One region of the Leisingera sp. ANG-S5 genome, then DNA from elsewhere that is predicted to be linked to it. Evidence: riboswitches for the same ligand, from Rfam matches in the RefSeq annotation. Region 1 holds a riboswitch; the other holds the start of a gene.
The links. Region 1 has a riboswitch for thiamine pyrophosphate ahead of thiC (phosphomethylpyrimidine synthase ThiC). Riboswitches for the same ligand answer to the same signal wherever they lie in the genome.

Region 1 (5,482 bases):
ACTGGTCCTCCCAGCGGAACTCGAACCGCGCGCGGCTCAGCGCATCGTCGCGGCGCTGGGCGCCGGGCAAACCCTTGGCGAGGTCGGCAGCATGGGCTGCGATCTTGTAGGTGATGACCCCGGTCTTCACGTCGTCGCGGTCGGGCAGGCCCAGGTGTTCCTTCGGTGTCACGTAGCACAGCATCGCGCAACCGAACCAGCCGATCATCGCCGCCCCGATGCCGCTGGTGATGTGGTCATAGCCCGGCGCAATGTCGGTGGTCAGCGGCCCCAGCGTATAGAACGGCGCCTCGTGGCAGCACTCCAGCTGCTTGTCCATGTTCTCCTTGATCTTGTGCATGGCAACATGGCCCGGCCCCTCAATCATCACCTGGCAGTCCTTGGCCCAAGCGATCTTGGTCAGCTCACCCAGGGTTTCCAGCTCGGCAAACTGCGCCTCGTCATTGGCGTCCGCAATGGAGCCCGGCCGCAGCCCGTCGCCCAAAGAGAAGCTCACATCATACTGGCGGCAGATGTCGCAGATTTCCTCGAAATGCTCATAGAGGAAGCTCTCCTTGTGGTGATGCAGGCACCACTTCGCCATGATCGAGCCGCCGCGCGAGACAATCCCCGTCACCCGGTTCACCGTCATCGGCACCATATGCAGCCGCACGCCCGCATGGATGGTGAAGTAATCGACGCCCTGTTCCGCCTGTTCGATCAGCGTGTCGCGGAACACTTCCCAGGTCAGGTCCTCGGCGATGCCATTCACCTTCTCCAGCGCCTGGTAGATCGGAACCGTGCCGATCGGCACAGGGGAGTTGCGCACGATCCATTCGCGGGTGTTGTGGATGTTGCGGCCCGTGGACAGGTCCATCACCGTGTCGGCGCCCCAGCGGATCGCCCAGACCAGCTTGTCGACCTCTTCCTCCATTGAGGAGGTCACGGCAGAGGTGCCCATGTTGGCGTTGATCTTCACCTTGAAATTGCGGCCGATGATCATCGGCTCGATTTCCGGGTGGTTGATGTTTGCGGGGATGATGGCGCGACCGGCGGCGATTTCGGACCGCACGAATTCCGGCGTCACGTAGTCCGGGATGTTGGCGCCAAAGTCATTGCCGTCGCGGTTTGCGTGGCAGGGCGACAGCTCGCGCAGCTGGTTTTCGCGGATCGCCACGAACTCCATCTCCGGCGTGATGATGCCCGCACGCGCATAGGCCAGCTGGGTCGGCGCCTTGCCGTCCTTGCCGCGCAGCGGGGCGGGCTTCACCGGGAACTCCGGCGTCAAACGGTCGCCCTCGACAAACCCGTTGTCCTCCGGCTTCACGTCGCGGCCCTGGTAGCTCTCGACATCGCCGCGGGCCTCGATCCATTGGCGGCGCAGGGCGGGCAGGCCCTCACGGATGTCGGTCAGCACCTCCGGATCGGTATAGGGGCCGGAGCTGTCATAGACCGGCAACGGCGCCTCGCCCGCGGTGGGGTGGGTGGAGATCTCACGCATCGGCACGCGGACGTCCTCATGGACCTCGCCGCTGACGTAGATCTTGCGCGATGCGGGCAATGCGCCCGTGGTGATTTTCGGGTTGGGGACGTTCATCTGGTGTTCCTCCGGGCCTTCGGTTCAAAAACACCAATTGAGCCGGGACGGAGGAAAACGGGCAGGGGGGTGTACAGCCGGTGTACGGCCGGTGCACGCATGCTGCCTGTCCGAAACACCGCTTGCTGCCGGGGCGCCGTGCGATGCTTCTTGCTTCCTACGCCAGTATCAACTGGGTCAGGTTCAAAGGGTCGCGCCGCCGGTCCGGGATCCCCCGCACCATGACGCCTCTCAGTCCCTTGGGCGGGACTCCCCTGCGTGCCTATAGGGCTAGGGGAGGTGCGGGGTTTGCGTCAACCGGAATCTTTGTAGATTATTTTTTGGCATTAATATCAGTTCAGTATTGGCCTTATTGACACCGGGTTGGGGCAAATCGCTGCAGCGCAGCTTTGATGCTTGATCGAGGGCTGCAAAATTATCTATAAAACCGGAAACGCCATCCGCGCATGGCCAACAGGTATAGAGAACAGGAGACAGCATGCTGGACGCTGCACCCATCCGCACCGACTGGACCCGCGAGGAAGCGGAAGCGATTTATAACAAACCTTTCATGGACTTGCTGTTTCAGGCGCACACCGTGCACCGGCAGTATTTCGATCCCAACCAGGTGCAGAAATCCAAGCTGCTCAGCATCAAGACCGGCGGCTGCGCCGAGGATTGCGCCTATTGCTCTCAGTCGGCGCGCAACGGCGCGCAGCTCTCTGCCTCCAAGCTGATCGAGGTGCAGCGGGTGATCGCCGAGGCCAAGAAAGCCAAGGAAGGCGGCGCGACGCGCTATTGCATGGGGGCCGCCTGGCGTTCGCCCAAGGACCGCGACATGGCCGCGCTTGAGGCGATGGTGCAGGGCGTCAAGGACCTGGGCATGGAAACCTGCATGACCCTGGGCATGCTGGACGAGGAACAGGTGTTCCGCCTGCGCGATGCCGGTCTCGATTACTACAATCACAACATCGACACCTCGGAGCGCTACTACTCCGAAATCATCACCACCCGCACCTTTGCCGACCGTATCGACACCCTGAACCGGGTGCGTGAAGCGGGCATCAAGGTCTGCTCCGGCGGCATCGTTGGCATGGGGGAAAAGCAGCTGGACCGTATCGACATGATGCTGGCGCTGGCCACGCTGGAGGTGCACCCGGATTCGGTGCCGGTCAACATGCTGATCCCGATCGCCGACACGCCGCTGGCCAATGTCGAGAAGCTGGACCCGATCGAATTCGTCCGCTCGGTGGCGCTGGCCCGCATCCTGATGCCGAAGTCCCACGTGCGCCTGTCCGCGGGCCGCACCGATATGTCGGACGAGATGCAGGCGATGTGCTTCTTTGCCGGTGCCAACTCGATCTTTGTGGGCGACACGCTGCTGACCGCGGACAACCCCGAAGAGGACAAGGACCAGCAGCTGTTCGACCGTCTGGGCATCACCGCGATGGCGGCAGGCTGCGACGGCAGCCGCTGATGGCGGGCGCCTTTCCGCGGCATGAGAAATCGCTGGAAGCGCTGCGTACGCGCGGACGCTACCGGCAACTGATGCCGCGGGACGGGCATGACTTTGCCTCTAATGACTATCTTGGGCTGGCGGGCAGCCATGTTCTGCGCGCCGCCGCCGCAGACGCGCTGGCGCGCGGGGTGCCGGTGGGGGCAGGCGGCTCGCGCCTGCTGCGCGGCAACGATGCAGAACATCAGCTGCTGGAGGCTGAGGCGGCTGCGTTTTTCGGCACTGAGGCGGCGCTGTTCATGGGCGGCGGGTTCAATGCCAATCAGGCGATTTTCTCCACCCTGCCGCAGCAGGGCGATCTGGTGCTCTATGACACGCTGATCCACGCCAGCACCCATGACGGGATGCGGCTGGGCCGGGCAGAGACCCGCAGCTTTGCGCACAGCGATGCGGAGGACGCGGCACGGGTGCTGAAGGACTGGCGCTCGACAGGTGGCGAGGGCCAGGTCTGGATCGCGGTTGAGGCGGTCTATTCGATGGATGGCGACCTCGCGCCGCTGGACGCGCTGATGGCGCTGGCGGATGCAGAGGGCGCCGTGCTGGTGGTGGATGAGGCGCATTCCTCCGGCGTGTTCGGCGATCTGGGGCGCGGGCTGGCGCACGGCATCGCCAACCGTCCGAATGTCCTGTCCCTGCACACCTGCGGCAAGGCGCTGGGCGCCTCGGGCGCGCTGATCTGCGGTCAGAAGGTTTTGATCGAGACACTGATCAACAAGGCGCGCGGGTTCATCTTTGCCACCGCGCCGTCGCCGCTGAACGCGGCCCTGGTGCGCGCAGCTTTGCAGGAACTTCAGCAGAACCCGGGCCGCCGCGAACAGGCGTGGCAGGGAATTACCCATGCCCAAGATGAGGCCAAGCGCCTGTGCGGGCTGGATGGTTTCCAAAGCCAAATCCTGCCGGTGGTGATCGGTGACGACAAGAGCACCATGGCGCTGGCCGCGGCCATGCAGGCGCGCGGCTACGACATCCGCGGCATCCGCCCGCCGACAGTGCCGCGCGGCACCTCGCGGCTGCGGCTGTCGATCACACTGAATACGGGGGTAGAGGTCATCACCCGGATGTTCGAAGACCTCTCCCGGGAAATGGAGACAACCCCATGAGCGCGCTGATCGTCACCGGAACCGACACCGGCATCGGCAAGACCGTCTTCTCGGCCGGCCTGGTGCAGGCGCTGGGCGCCACCTATTGGAAGCCGGTGCAATCGGGGCTGGAAGAGGAGACCGACAGCCAAATCGTCTCCCGCCTGTCGGGCCGCCCGGCGCTGGCCGAAGGCTACCTTTTGCAACTGCCCGCTTCGCCGCACCTGTCAGCAGAGGCCGAAGGCGCGGAGGTCGACCCGGATTCGCTGTCTTTGCCTGAGGTTGATGGCGTGCTGGTGGCCGAAGGCGCAGGCGGGCTGATGGTGCCGCTGAACCGCAAGGTGCTGTATCTCGACCTGTTCGCCCGCTGGGGCGCCCCCGTGATCCTCTGCGCGCGGACGCAGCTGGGAACCATCAACCACACGCTGCTGTCACTCAAGGCACTGCGCGATGCAGGCTGTCCGGTGGTGGGCGTGGCCTTTATCGGTGATGCAGAGTCGGCGGTTGAGGAGACCATCTGCCAGTTCGGCCAAGTGGCGCATCTGGGCCGTCTGCCGGTGCTGGGCGAACTGACCTCTGACGCGCTGGCCGTGGCCTTTCAGGCCAGCATCCGGGTGGATCTGATCAAGGAGGCCTTGGCATGAGTGCCGCAGACCTCACCCAGCTGGAGTTTGATCAACAGCACCTCTGGCATCCCTACACCAATGTCGCCAAGCCCGGCCCGACCTTTGTGGTGAAGGAAAGCGAAGGCATGTACATCACCCTGGACGACGGCACCCGTCTGATAGATGCCATGTCGTCCTGGTGGTGCATGATGCACGGCCACAAGAACCCGGCGATTACCAAGGCAATCCACGACCAGCTCGACGCCCTGCCGCATGTGATGTTCGGCGGGCTGACCCATGACCCGGCCATCGACCTGGGCCGCAAGCTCTTGGAGATCACCCCCGAAAGCCTGACGCGCATCTTCTATTGCGACAGCGGGTCCGTCTCGGTCGAAGTGGCGATGAAGATGGCGGTGCAATACCAGCACGCCATCGGCCAGGCGGGGCGCAAGGAATTTGCCACCATCCGCTCCGGCTATCACGGCGACACTTGGAAGGCGATGAGCGTCTGCGACCCGGATACCGGCATGCACCACCTGTTCCAGGGCGCGCTGAGCGTGCAGCACTTCGTCTCCCGCCCGCCAGTCCGCATTCATGAGGATTGGATCGACGACCCGGCGCAGAACGGCCTGGGCGAGCTGCGGGCAGTGCTGGAGGCCAACGCCAAGAGGATCGCGGCCTTCATACTGGAGCCCGTGGTGCAGGGCACCGGCGGGATGTATTTCTA
Region 2 (5,482 bases), on a different contig from region 1:
GTAGGCCCCCATCAGCCGGTAGATCTGCAAGGGCAGTGTTGCGAAATCCGGATCCGCAAACAGCGCCACCACGCCAAGATCCCCCATCGACAGCGCCGCTGCCAGCCCGGCCGCAAACCCCGTCTGTGCCCGCATCCGCGGCAGGTAGACCCGGCGCACGAACGCCCATCCCTGCATGTCCAGCGACAGCGACAACCGGCCATAGCGCCCCAGAACCTCCCGCGCCCGCGGCACCAGAATGCGCATGGCAAAAGGCAGCGCCATCACCGCATTGACCAGCGCCGTCACCGGCAGCGCCAGCGCAAACGGGTCCGCAATGGGATAGATCAGAATGAACAACCCGGTGCCGATCACCAGCGGCGAGGCCGCAAGGCCGAGGATACCCGAAAGTTCGGCGATGCCGCTGCGCCCGGCAGCAGCCGCAGCGGCCATCGGCAGGGCGAGCATCAGCAGAATCACGGTGCTGAGCGCGGCAACCAGAATCGAGTTGCCCGCCGCCTGCCAAACGGAGCCTTTCAAGGCAGCCAGCCCCGGCAGACCCGCCAGCACGATTGCCGCCAGCGGCAGCAGCAAAAACGCCGCCGACAAGACAATCCAGAACCCGTCCAATCCGCGCGCCAGCAACCCCTGCCCGTCCCAGCGCTGCACAGCCCGGTCAAGCCCGGCCCCAAATCCTTCGCCCGCCGACACCCGCAACGCCACCAGCGCGGCGGCACCGGTCAGCAGCAGCTGCAGCCCCGACAGAAGCGCCGCGCGGCCCAGGTCGAAATCAAAGCGGAACGCCTGATAGATGGCGAGCTCAAGGGTCGTCGCCCTCGGGCCGCCGCCCAAGGTCAGCGCCACCGCAAAGCTGGACAGGCAAATGGCAAACACCACCGCCAGCGCGCCCGGCGCCACCCGCCGCAGCATCGGCCCTTCCAGCAGCCGCCACATCGCCAGCGGCCCGGCATCCAGCTGCGCCGCCAGACGGAAACGCTCGGCAGGAATTTCCTGCCAGCCCTGCAGGATCAGACGCGTCGCCAGCGGCAGGTTGAAGAACACATGCGCCAGCACCACCCCGTGCAGCCCGTAGATTTGAACAGGCTCTAACCCAAGGAAAATCAACCCTTGGCTCAGCCAGCCGGCCCGGCCAAAGACAGCCAACAGACCAAGGATCGCAACAATTACAGGAAGAATGAAGGGCGCGCCCAGCAGTGCAATCAGCAGCGTCCGCCCCGGGAACCGCCGCCGCGCCAGCCCGCGGGCGACGGGAATGGCAAGGCCGACGCTCAAGAGCGCCGACAGACTCGCCTGGGTCAGCGTGAACCGCAGCGCCGCCCAGTCGCTAACGCCGAACCCGGTGCCGGCCTCGGCCCGCAGGGCAACAGCCCCCAGCGTCCCCAGAATCAGCGCCGCCACCAGCAGGGCAGCGGCGCTTCCGGGAAAGGCGCTTACTGGCTGAGCGCGTCCAGCCATTCGCCCAGCGCCGCATCGCGCACTTCTGCCGCTTCCGTTTCGCTCAGCAGCAACGATTTTTCAGGCGCGATCAGGGTGCCGAATCCTTCCGGCAGGCCTGCCGCCGGGGTCACCGCCGGATACATCCAGTTGGTGGTCGGAATGATCGACTGGAACGCATCCGACACCATGAAGGCCAGGAACTGGTCGGCCAGCTCCGGCTGGTCGGTGTTTGCCAGCTTGGCCGCAACTTCCACCTGCATGTAGTGCCCCTCATCAAAAGCGGCGGCAGCCTTGGAGCCGTCTTCCTCGGCAATCAGGTGATAAGCGGGCGAAGTGGTGTAGGAGAGCACCATGTCGGCCTCCCCTTCCAGGAACATGCCATAGGCCTCGGACCAGCCCTTGGTCACGGTGACCACGTTGTCAGACAGGCCCTTCCAGATTTCCGGCGCCTCGTCGCCATAGGCGGCCTTCACCCACAAGAGCAGGCCCAGACCCGGTGTCGAGGACCGCGGGTCCTGAATGACGATCTTGGTGTCGCTGTCCGCCAGCGCCTTGAAATCCGCAGGCGCCGCAGCATCGGCGTTGTGGACAAAGGCAAAGTAGCCCCAGTCATACGGCACAAAGGTCGCGTCGTTCCATTCCACCGGCAGCGCAAACTCGGCGCTCACGGAATGCTCTGCAAACAACCCGGTTTCCTTGGCCGCCGCGGTCAGGTTGGTATCCAGCCCCAGCACCACGTCCGCGTCCGAGCGTGCGCCCTCCAGCTTGACCCGCGCCAAGAGCGCCGCGCCATCGCCTGCGCCCACCAGTTTCAGGTCGCAGCCGCACACCTCTTCAAACGCCTTTTCCACTGCCGGGCCTGGGCCCCAGTCGGAAACAAAGCTGTCATAGGTATAAACGGTGAGTTCGGGCGTTTCGGCAAAGGCTGCCGAGGCGCCAAGCAGTCCCGCTGCAAATGCAAGATGTTTCATGCCATCCTCCTTTGCGGCTTTGGGCAAGGGTGGAGGCTGTCCAGTACCTTCCCTCCGCCGGTGTGATCCGGTTCAGGTTCAACGGGTGTCATCTCAGCGCTTGCGCGCACCCCGAGGTGGCGCGGACATTATGCCCCGGGCGCGGCAATGACAAGCCAAAGCCCCGTCAGGACCTATGACCCTTTGCAAACTGGACCGCCGCCCGCGCCGATCCCATGTTCTTCTGGCGGAAAATATCCCGGGGGAGCCGCCCTAGGCGGCGGGGGCAGCGCCCCCTGTGCCCTTTGCCGCAGAGGAATCCGCTTGAGGCACAGGCCCCTGCCCGCTAAGCACGTCCCGCAAAGGAGACCGCGCCTCATGTCGATGAACAGCTTTGGACACCTCTTCCGCGTCACCACCTGGGGCGAGAGCCACGGGCCCGCGCTTGGCGCCACCGTCGACGGCTGCCCGCCGAACGTGCCGCTGGAGCCGGAAATGCTGCAGCAGTGGCTGGACAAGCGCCGCCCGGGCCAGAACAAGAATACCACCCAGCGCAACGAACCGGACGCGGTGAAGATCCTCTCCGGCGTGTTCGACGGCATGTCCACCGGCACCCCGATCCAGCTGATGATCGAAAACACCGACCAGCGCTCCAAGGACTACGGCGAGATTTCCCAGACCTTCCGCCCGGGCCACGCCGACATCACCTATTTCCAGAAATACGGCAACCGCGACTACCGCGGCGGCGGCCGCTCCTCGGCGCGCGAGACCGCGGCGCGGGTGGCAGCCGGCGGTGTTGCACGTGAAGCAATCAAGGCACTGGTGCCGGGGCTGGAGATCAAGGGCTACATGACCCAAATGGGCGAGCTGGAGATCGACCGCAGCCGCTTTGACTGGGACGCGATTGAACAAAATGATTTCTGGATCCCCGACGCTGGCGCAGTGCAGGAATGGGAAGACTACTTGCAGGCCCTGCGCAAGGCGCATGATTCCGTTGGCGCCGTTGTTGAGGTTGTGGCGCGCGGCGTTCCCGCAGGCATCGGCGCGCCGGTTTATGGCAAGCTGGACACCGATCTGGCCGCCGCGATGATGTCGATCAACGCCGTGAAGGGCGTCGAGATCGGCGAAGGCATGAACGCCGCGCGCCTCAAAGGTTCGGAAAACGCCGACGAGATTTTCATGGGCGAAAACGGCCCTGAGTATTCGTCGAACCACGCCGGCGGCATCCTCGGCGGCATCTCCACCGGGCAAGACGTGGTGGTGCGCTTTGCAGTGAAGCCGACCTCCTCGATCCTCACTCCGCGCAAGTCGATCCGCAAGGACGGCTCCGCCACCGAGGTGATCACCAAGGGCCGCCACGACCCCTGCGTCGGCATCCGCGCGGTGCCGGTGGCCGAGGCAATGATGGCCTGCGTGATCCTCGATCACCTGTTGCTGCATCGCGGCCAGATCGGCGAAAACCAGGGCCGGATTGGCTGAAGGTAAGGCTCTAATAAGCGCCAATTCGCATTCTCAAGGGTGAAGCGTGCAGATGCAGGCTTCGCCTTTTTCGTTCCTCAGCCGTGGTCGCTGCCGCATTGCCCGTGATCGCCCAGCGCCGACAGCACCTTGCAATCTCCGCCCTGACCGTGGCCGCACAGATGGGTGATGCGCTCCAGCTCCCCCGCCAGCCGCTCCAGCCGGGTTATCCGCGCCCGCACCGCATTCAGCTGCGCCTCGGCGATGCGGTGCACCTCTGAGCAATCCTCTCCCAATTGTCCCTCGATCGACATCATCACCTTGATGTCCTCCAGCGAAAACCCAAGGTCGCGGGCATGTCTGATGAAGCCCAGCGCCTCCATCCCGTCCTGCCCGTAGCGCCGCTGGTTGCCGGCATTACGGCCCGGTTGCGGCAGCAGGCCGATTTCCTCGTAATAGCGGATGGTTGGCACCTTCACGCCGGTGGCCTTGGACAGCTGGCCGATGGAAAACATCGCAATGACCTCTTGATGCTCTAGTGACTAGAGCACCTACATTGATATCGAATCAGGAATGAGGACAAGAGCAATGGCAGGCTGCTGCAATCACAACGCAAGGTTCGACGGGGTATCGGACGACTACAAACGCAGGCTTTGGCTGGTGATCGCCATCAACGCCGGCATGTTCGCGGTGGAAATGGGCGCGGGCCAAATGTCCGGCAGCCAGGCGCTGAAGGCGGACGCGCTGGATTTTCTGGGTGACGCGCTGACCTATGGCATCTCATTGGCGGTGATCGGCGCCACCCTGCGCACCCGCGCGCTGGCGGCCCTGGGCAAGGGCATCAGCCTGTTGCTGATGGGCGCCTGGGTGTTTGGCTCCACCGTGTACCAGGTGTTTTACGTCGGCGTGCCGCAGGCGCAGATCATGGGGGTTATCGGCTTCATGGCGCTGGCGGCCAACCTGATCTCGGTCATGCTGCTGGCGCGCTACAAGGACGGGGACGCCAATGTGCGCTCGGTCTGGCTCTGCTCGCGCAATGATGCGATCGGCAATGTGGCGGTGATGATTGCCGCCCTGGGGGTCTGGGGCACCGCCACCGGCTGGCCGGACCTCATCGTGGCCGGCATCATGGGCGGGCTGTTCCTGAGCTCTGCCTTCCAGATCCTGGTGCAGGCGGTGCGGGAGTGGCGCGAGGAAGAGGCACACGCAGAAGCGCACCAACACTAAGTGCTTAGGGCCACGCCTGCCCAAGCAGGCGCAGCCCGGCCTTTCGGCCGGACGGAACAGAGCTTAACCAAACAGCCCTGCGTATGCCTCGCGCAGGGCTTTCTTCTGCACCTTGCCCATGGTGTTGCGCGGCAAGGCCTCCAGCAGGATGATCTCCTTGGGCTGCTTGAACTTGGCCAAATGCCCGGACAGAGCCGCCTTGATCGCCTCAGCGCTGGTGCCCTTGCCTTCCGGCACAACCACCGCCACCACTGCCTCGCCAAAGTCGGGATGCGGCACGCCAATGACGGCGCTTTCCAGCACGCCGGGCAGGTCATCAATCAGGCTCTCCACCTCCTTGGGATAGACATTGAATCCGCCGGTGATGATCAGATCCTTCTCGCGCCCGACGATGGTGACATAGCCATCGG

Region 2: linked by a shared signal. The riboswitch ahead of thiB (thiamine ABC transporter substrate binding subunit) and the one ahead of thiC (phosphomethylpyrimidine synthase ThiC) in region 1 are both predicted to bind thiamine pyrophosphate.

The regions. Positions count from the first base shown of each region.
Region 1 is NZ_JWLH01000004.1:56,781-62,262, forward strand. Features, by position in the region: gene thiC (phosphomethylpyrimidine synthase ThiC) at 1-1,576, opposite strand, end outside; TPP riboswitch at 1,714-1,842, opposite strand; gene bioB (biotin synthase BioB) at 2,055-3,032, shown strand; gene RA25_RS08035 (8-amino-7-oxononanoate synthase) at 3,032-4,171, shown strand; gene bioD (dethiobiotin synthase) at 4,168-4,794, shown strand; gene bioA (adenosylmethionine--8-amino-7-oxononanoate transaminase) at 4,791-5,482, shown strand, end outside.
Region 2 is NZ_JWLH01000005.1:328,637-334,118, forward strand. Features, by position in the region: gene RA25_RS09875 (thiamine/thiamine pyrophosphate ABC transporter permease ThiP) at 1-1,455, opposite strand, end outside; gene thiB (thiamine ABC transporter substrate binding subunit) at 1,431-2,408, opposite strand; TPP riboswitch at 2,441-2,532, opposite strand; gene aroC (chorismate synthase) at 2,766-3,866, shown strand; gene RA25_RS09890 (MerR family transcriptional regulator) at 3,944-4,360, opposite strand; gene RA25_RS09895 (cation transporter) at 4,434-5,072, shown strand; gene RA25_RS09900 (malonate--CoA ligase) at 5,136-5,482, opposite strand, start outside.